2 regions of the Klebsiella sp. PL-2018 genome follow, and region 2 is predicted to be linked to the other one. Evidence: predicted binding sites of a transcription regulator. Region 2 holds the regulator's gene; the other holds the start of a gene.
What was found. Region 2 encodes PurR, which represses purine synthesis genes. Its sites were predicted from a motif close to CANGCAAACGTTTGCNTG; they were not measured.

Region 1 (4,317 bases), 1.6 Mb from region 2:
TTGCCGGATTATAGTCTCCGACGCAACCGCGGACCCGCATTTGGCGCGAGAAAATAAAAAGCCCGCGGCCGTCAGACCGCGGGCTCTCAGCAAAACAGAGGATTACCCTTCGTTGTGCATCTCTAAGTTTTCAACTTCATTCTGCAGCTGAACCGCTTTCGCGTCGTCGTTACGCAGAGAGTCGAGATAGTCCAGATACTGCTGATCGACATCTTTAGTGACGTAGATACCGTTGAAGACCGAGCATTCAAACTGCTGAATATCCGGATTCTCCGCGCGCACCGCGTCAATCAGATCGTCCAGATCCTGGAAAATCAGGCCATCGGCGCCGATGATCTGGCGGATCTCATCTACCTCACGCCCGTGGGCTATCAGCTCATTGGCGGTTGGCATATCGATGCCATACACGTTCGGGAAGCGAATTTCCGGCGCAGCGGAGGCCAGATACACTTTCTTCGCCCCGGCTTCGCGCGCCATCTCGATAATCTGCTCAGAGGTGGTGCCGCGCACGATGGAGTCATCCACCAGCAGCACGTTCTTATCCCGGAACTCGGCGCGGTTGGCGTTAAGCTTACGGCGCACGGACTTACGGCGCAGCTGCTGGCCCGGCATGATAAAGGTACGGCCAACGTAGCGGTTTTTAACAAACCCCTGGCGATACGGCTTATCGAGGATGCGGGCAATTTCCAGCGCGATATCGCAGGAGGTTTCCGGAATGGGAATGACCACATCGATATCCAGATCTTCCCACTCGCGGGCAATTTTCTCGCCCAGCTTCGTGCCCATATTGACGCGGGCGCTGTAAACGGAAATTTTGTCGATGAAGGAGTCTGGACGCGCAAAATAGACGTACTCGAACAGGCACGGGTTGCTGACCGGGTTTTCCGCACACTGGCGAGTAAACAGCTGGCCTTTTTCGGTGATATATACCGCTTCACCAGGCGCCACGTCGCGCAGGAACTCAAAGCCCAGCGTATCCAGCGCCACGCTTTCCGAAGCGACCATATACTCGGTGCGGCCATCGCCGATATCGCGCTTGCCCAGCACCAGCGGACGAATGCCGTTCGGGTCGCGGAAAGCGACCATGCCGTGACCGATAATCATCGCCACGCAGGCATAAGCGCCGCGAATCTGGCGGTTGGTGGCGGCGATCGCCGCAAAAATGTTGTCTGCTTCCAGCGGATAGTGGCGGAAGTTGTCCAGCTCGCTGGCGAAGATATTGAGCAGGATTTCGGAATCAGAGGTGGTGTTGATGTGGCGGCGTTTTTCTTCAAACAGCTTTTTACGCAGCTCGTGAGCGTTAGTCAGGTTACCGTTGTGCGCCAACGTAATGCCGTACGGCGAGTTGACGTAGAAAGGCTGTGCCTCGGAGGCGCTGGAGCTGCCAGCCGTCGGGTAACGAACGTGACCAATACCCATATTGCCCTGCATACGCTGCATATGGCGAGCTTCAAAAACGTCGCTCACCAGACCGTTCGCCTTACGCAAACGGAAACAGTTGTTCGCATCAATGGTGATGATGCCTGCGGCATCCTGGCCACGATGCTGAAGCACCGTTAACGCGTCATAAATCGACTGGTTTACCGGCATAACACCGGCGATACCGACAATACCGCACATACGTCTTTTCCTCGTTAAGCTACATCCCAACGCTTATGCTTTGGGCAAGAAACTTGACGAGCTCTGCAGATAGTCAAAGAACCATCTGATAACGAAACTGAACTGCGGGATAAGCTCAGACTTTTGCCAGTCTTCGCTTTTCGCCATACCGGTAAAGCTATCGAGAAAGAACAGAATCGCCGAGACGATTAGCACCCCGCGCAGGGCGCCAAAGCAGATCCCTAACACCCTGTCGGTTCCCGACAGGCCGGTTTTTTCCACCAGTTGACCTATCACAAAGTTAACGATAGCGCCGACGATAAGCGTTGCGATAAACAGTATCGCGATAGCAATCCCATTTCGGACCAGTTCGTCTTCAAAGCCCGTGAACCAGACAGCCAGGTAAGTGTAGTAATGACTGGCAACAAAGAAAGCGCATCCCCAGGTTACCAGCGATAAAGCTTCACGAACAAAGCCGCGGATCAGGCTAACCAGTGAGGAAAAACCAATCACCGCAATTATGGCGTAATCAATCCAGACCATATACGTCCCACGATTTTACGCCCTGTCGTCCGGTTCGGGGCGCATTCTAACAGAAAAAGAAAACGTTTGCGTAGGGATTTCCGTGCCCTACAGAAATAAAAATGGCGCTGAAAAAACATTCAACGCCATACTGCCTTTCGCCTCTTCAGGGCGCGTCAGACAGGGGTTTCAGCACTCTACTCCTTTAAAAAAGAGAGAGTTAGTTCGGGCTGTAGCCCATGACCACGCCGCTAAGTCCCGAAAGCTGCTTCAGCTCACCAAGCTGACCTTTCAGCTTATCCTTCGAGGTATCCGGCCCCACGAGAATACGGGTAATTTTACCCTGCACCGGCGTCGAAGGCGACGTGTAAACTTTAAAGCCGGAAGCGCGCAGCTTACCGACAATCTCGTTAACCTTATCGGCGTTCTTCAGCGCCCCAAGCTGCACCACATAGGCTTTACCGGTTGGCGCCGGAATTTCAGCCTGCTGCTGCGGTTTAGGGGGCGGCGTCTGCGCCGTAACCTGCTGCTGCTGTGGTTGCGGTTGCGGCTTCTCTACCGGCTTCGGCTGAGGTTTCGGCTGTGGTTTCGGTGCGACCACCGGCTCCTGCACCACATCAAAACTGTTGTTATTCACCGGTATCCGCGACGGATCCAGCGATGGCGCAGCGGCATCGCCGGCCCTCACCTCTTCCGCCGCCCCTTCAGGAGGCTGCGAAGGCAGCGCCTGGGTCGCCGCTGGCAGCATATCCGGCTCATCGCGATCCCCCGGTTTTGGCACCAGCGGAATGGCGGCAAACTCATCCTGATAATGTTTTTTCTGACCATCCAGCAGCCCTGGCAGGATAATCACCCCCAGCGCCACCAGCACAATCGTCCCGACTAAACGGTTCTGAAACTTACTCGCCACCGATTCTCCCCGCGTCTATTTCTTCCATTACATGCGCCACCGTATGGAATGAACCACACACCAGCACCGTATCTTCAGGCCCGGCGTCCGCCATCGCGGCATGCCACGCCTCAGCGACGCTAGTATAGACTTTACCTGTGCGCAAATGTTCCAGCAGCTGCTCCGCCGTGGCTCCGCGCGGACCTTCCAGCGGCGCGCAGTACCAGTCGTCAACTTCGGCCTGCAAATTTGCCAGCGTTCCTGCAATATCCTTGTCATGCAGCATACCAATAACCGCCAGCACGCGCCCCGTTTTCGATAAGGTTTTGAGACGCCCGGCGAGATAGGCCGCCGCATGCGGATTATGGGCAACATCCAGGATCGTCCGGGGAGCATCGCTGATTATCTGGAAACGCCCCGGCAGCATCGCGTTTTGAACGCCATCGCGCAACGCCTGCTCGCTTACCTTAAGCCCGCTGGCGCGCAAGGCCGCAATCGCCGTTGCCGCATTCGGCAGCGGGATCTGCGGCAGCGGCAGATCGCTTAACGCCCCCTGACGATCGCGGAAAGACCAGCCTTGTTCACTGGCGTCATACTGCCAGTCAACGTCACGGCGCAGGAGCCGCGCCCCTTTTTCGCTCGCCACCTCAGCGATGGTCAACGGCATATCGGGTTCGCCGACGACAGCCGGTTTACCAGGGCGGAAAATCCCCGCCTTTTCGCGACCGATGCTTTCGCGATCGGGCCCCAGCCAGTCGGTATGGTCGAGAGCAATACTGGTCACCACCGCCACGTCAGCATCGACGATATTGGTCGCATCCAGGCGGCCGCCCAGGCCCACCTCAAGAATCACCACATCCAGCCGCGCCTGCTGAAACAGCCACAGCGCGGAGAGGGTGCCAAACTCAAAATAGCTCAGGGAAATCTCGCCGCGCGCGGCTTCAATTTCGGCAAAAGAGGTCGTATGCGCGAGCTCCGCCAGCTCTTCGCCCTGCACCCGCACCCGCTCTGTGTAGCGCACCAGATGCGGCGAACTGTAAACGCCAACCTTATAGCCCGCCGCCATCAGCACCGACTCCAGGGTACGGCAGGTGGTGCCTTTGCCGTTGGTCCCCGCCACCGTAAAGACAAACGGCGCAGGTTTCATTACCGCCATCCGCTGCGCGACCTCGCTGACGCGCGCCAGCCCGAGATCGATAGTTTTGCTGTGCAGATGTTCCAGATAAGAAAGCCACGTAGCCAGGGGCGACGTGGCCTGAGGAATAGGTTGTTTTTCCATGATGTCCGGCAAGAGTTAGGATAACTAC
Region 2 (4,317 bases):
TGGCGGCGTTTTTAACAACGCAGCTCAGGTCTGGAACCACACCTTCTACTGGAACTGCCTCGCGCCGAACGCCGGCGGCGAACCGCAAGGCGAACTGGCGGCGGCTATTGCTAAGTCCTTCGGCAGCTTCGCTGATTTCAAAGCCAAATTCACCGACGCAGCGGTAAAAAACTTCGGCGCAGGCTGGACCTGGCTGGTGAAAAACGCCGACGGTAGCCTGGCTATTGTCTCCACCAGCAACGCCGGTACGCCGCTGACCAGCGACGCAACTCCGCTGCTGACCGTGGATGTCTGGGAACACGCTTATTACATCGACTACCGTAACGCCCGTCCGAACTATCTGGAGCACTTCTGGGCGCTGGTAAACTGGAAGTTTGTTGCTGCTAATCTGGCTGCATAAAAGCAAACCGCAGAAGCCTTGCAGCTTCTGCGGTTATTGTATGACTTCACGCAATATTAACGGTTGGCGAACGCCTCTTCCGGCTGCGCCCGGCCGCTGAATAGCACCAGCAGTAGCGCCACGCCTGCGATAATCGCCCCCATCACCGGGACAAAGGCATAGCCCAGGCCGCCAGAGATCACCGCGCCGCCCGCCGCCGCGCCCAGCGCGTTTCCGAGGTTAAAAGCCCCAATATTGACCGATGATGACAGCCCCGGCGCTTCGTGGGCGACGCGCATCACGCGCATCTGCAAAGGCGGCACCACCGCAAAGGTCGCCGCGCCCCAGACCACCATACTGATTGCCGCGCCCACCTGCGATTGCGCCAGCAGCGGGATCGCCAGCATGATAACCATCAGCAGCAGCAGAAAGCCCTTCAGCGTCCCGCTAACGGAACGGTCGGCAAACTTACCGCCAAGGTAGTTACCCAGCGAGAAGCCGACGCCAATCAGCACCAGCATGGCGGTCACAAACAGCGGAGAGGCGTGGGTGATGGTATGCAAAACGGGAGAAATATAGGTATAAAGCGTGAACATCGCCCCTGCCCCCAGTACCGTCGTCAGCAGCGCCGACAGCACCTGCGGACGCATCAGCACGGAAAGCTCCTGCTTGACGTCAGGGCGCTCGCCGGCGCTGCCCTTCGGTAGAGAAAACCACAGACCGATAATCGCAATCACGCCCAGCCCCGCCGTGGCAAGAAACGACATCCGCCAGCCGATGGTTTCGCCCAGCCAGGTCGCCGCGGGAACGCCGCCGATATTCGCTATCGTCAGCCCCATAAACATCGTCGCCACGGCGCTGGCCTGTTTGTGTTTTGGCACAACGCTCGCCGCCACCACTGAACCCAGGCCGAAGAAGGCGCCGTGGTTAAGGCTGGTAATAATGCGCGACAGCAGCAGCGTGGTGTAATCCGGAGCAATGGAAGAGAGTACGTTACCGAGGGTAAAAATCGCCATCAGAAAGATCAGCGCATTTCTGCGCGCGCGGTGGGAGAGCAGCAGAGTCATCAGCGGCGCGCCGACCATCACGCCGATGGCATAGGCGCTAATCAGCATTCCCGCCGCCGGAATCGAAACGTCCACGCCTTTAGCGATAACCGGTAATAGCCCCATCGGGGAGAACTCGGTTGTGCCGATACCAAAGGCACCGATCGCCAGCGCGAGCAGGGGAAAATTGATTTTCATGCAGGGACTCCATCAGGCCGCCTTCCGCGACGGCATCTCATCAGAAGTCAAAAGCATGACATCAATCACAGAAAAACAAAAGTGAACGAAATGGCAAAAGATTTTTGCGAAAATGATAATAATGGCGGAGAGAAAGGGAGAGCGGCCCCTCCCTTATCGCATAATTAGTGCAGTACGGCGGTCAAACCTGCGGCAACAATCAAACCCAGAACAATAATCGTCGTCGTCAGCGAAAACTTTAAATTTGTATCCATCAATTTTTCCCCCTGATTATCCCCACATGAAAAGTGAGCTTGCTCATTTTTACACAGAATAGCGTAAAAATCTTCCGAGATTTAGAGTGATGCACATTTTTGCTCTTCCCCTTTGCCCCAAGATCGGACAAAATCCCACGCTAATTTGAAAGCGTATCGGCCATTGACCCCTTCCTGTCGTTCTGTGTCGTTTTCCCGACGTGATGCCATGCTCAATTTTGGCGCCAGGGTGTGTACAGGCAAACGTTTACGTACCGATAAACAGACGATCAGGTCAAGGTCTGGAGTGAGAAGTAATGGCAACTATTAAAGATGTAGCGAAGCGCGCAAACGTTTCCACTACAACAGTGTCACATGTGATTAACAAAACCCGATTCGTTGCGGAAGAGACGCGCAATGCGGTGTGGGCGGCAATAAAAGAACTGCATTACTCCCCCAGCGCCGTTGCCCGCAGCCTGAAGGTCAATCACACCAAATCTATTGGTCTGCTGGCAACCAGCAGCGAAGCGGCCTATTTCGCTGAGATTATCGAAGCCGTCGAGAAGAGCTGCTTCCAGAAGGGCTACACCCTGATCCTCGGCAACGCGTGGAACGACCCTGAGAAACAGCGCGCCTATCTGTCAATGATGGCGCAGAAACGCGTAGACGGCCTGCTGGTGATGTGCTCCGAGTATCCGGAGTCGGTGTTAAGCATGCTGGAAGAGTATCGTCATATTCCGATGGTAGTGATGGACTGGGGCGAGGCAAAAGCCGACTTCACCGACTCGGTTGTCGATAACGCCTTTGAAGGCGGCTATATCGCCGGGCGCTACCTTATTGAACGCGGGCATCGCGATATCGGCGTGATCCCCGGCCCGCTGGAGCGTAACACCGGCGCAGGCCGGCTGGCAGGTTTTATGAAAGCGATGGAAGAGGCGCATATTAGCGTTCCGGAAAACTGGATTGTGCAGGGCGATTTTGAGCCGGAATCCGGCTACCGCGCCATGCAGCAGATTCTCGGCCAGCATCCTCGCCCAACGGCCATCTTCTGCGGCGGGGATATTATGGCGATGGGCGCCATCTGCGCGGCGGATGAAATGGGTCTGCGCGTGCCGCAGGATATTTCGCTGATCGGTTATGATAACGTGCGCAACGCCCGCTACTTTAGCCCGGCGCTGACCACCATTCATCAGCCTAAAGACTCTCTTGGCGAAGCGGCGTTTAACATGCTGCTGGACCGCATCGTTAATAAGCGTGAAATCTCGCAGTCGATTGAAGTCCACCCTCGCCTGGTCGAGCGCCGTTCCGTGGCCGACGGCCCGTTTGTTGATTATCGCCGTTAACCTTTCCCGCGGCGTCGGTCATTCCGGCGCCCGCAGCCACTCCCGGTTTAGCGTTTCGCTATCGCCAAGGTAATCCAGCAGCCATAGCAGCGCCGGCGAGGCATCGCTTTGCTGCCACGTCAGGCAGCATGCGGCGTCCGGGAAGGGGTTCTCCAGCTCCAGCGCCGTCCATGCGCCGCTATCAAGCCACGGGCGCGCTAAATGCCCGGGAACCATACCGACGCACAGTCCGGCGGAGAGACAGGTTTCTGAGGCATCCCAGTCCGGCACCACCACCCTCTTCTGGTTATCCAGCAGCCAGGTGGTCCGCTTCGGCAGCGAGCGCGAGGTATCCTCCCTGACCAGCGACGGCCAGTTGCGCAGGACGTCATCGCTCAGAGGCCCGGCCATTTTGGCCAGCGGATGGTGGCTCGCGACGACGCAGTCCCAGCTCAGCATTCCCATATCGCGAAAGGCGTAGCGGCCCCCTACCGGAATTGAGCGCGTCGCGCCGATGGCCAGCTCCACGCGACCGTCGGCGAGCGCATCCCAGACGCCGTTGAACACCTCCTGAAAAACAATCAGTTCGACGTCATCAAAATGACGATAGAAATCAACGATCATCTGCCGCATGCGCGTGGGTTTAACGATATTATCCACCGCAATAGAGAGCTGCCCGCGCCAGCCGTTGGCTATCTGCTGGCACTGCTGGCGGGTGATCTGCATTTTTTTGATAACAGAACGCCCCTCCTGTAAAAACCAGACGCCGGCCGGCGTTAATTCCACATCACGATGACGGCGTTCGAACAGCGGTACCGCCAGCCACTCCTCCAGCTGACGCACGGTATAGCTGACGGCCGAGGGTACGCGGTGCAGTTCCTGCGCTGCGGCGCTAAAGCTGCCGTTGCGGGCGACAGCATCGACAACTTCAAGCGAGTATTCGGACCACATTTTCTGCCTGCAAAATTTTTGAATTCACCTGACAAATATTAGCGTTTCACAAGCCTTAATGCACTCCCTACACTCTGCGCCATCGTACCTGCAACAATAAAAAGAGAAGATGATGCAACAACCTGGGAAAGGATTTTTAGTCTGGCTGGCTGGACTCAGCGTACTGGGCTTTCTGGCGACCGATATGT

Region 1: the regulator PurR is predicted to act here: its motif matches at 2,198-2,215, upstream of cvpA (colicin V production protein).

Annotation. Positions count from the first base shown of each region.
Region 1 is NZ_CP077673.1:4,147,138-4,151,454, forward strand. It holds gene purF (amidophosphoribosyltransferase) at 103-1,620, opposite strand; gene cvpA (colicin V production protein) at 1,654-2,142, opposite strand; gene dedD (cell division protein DedD) at 2,342-3,031, opposite strand; gene folC (bifunctional tetrahydrofolate synthase/dihydrofolate synthase) at 3,021-4,289, opposite strand.
Region 2 is NZ_CP077673.1:2,567,337-2,571,653, reverse strand. It holds gene sodB (superoxide dismutase [Fe]) at 1-400, shown strand, start outside; gene MKleb_RS11880 (MFS transporter) at 457-1,623, opposite strand; gene MKleb_RS11875 (cytochrome bd-I oxidase subunit CydH) at 1,788-1,877, opposite strand; gene purR (HTH-type transcriptional repressor PurR) at 2,174-3,199, shown strand; gene punR (DNA-binding transcriptional activator PunR) at 3,218-4,129, opposite strand; gene punC (purine nucleoside transporter PunC) at 4,242-4,317, shown strand, end outside.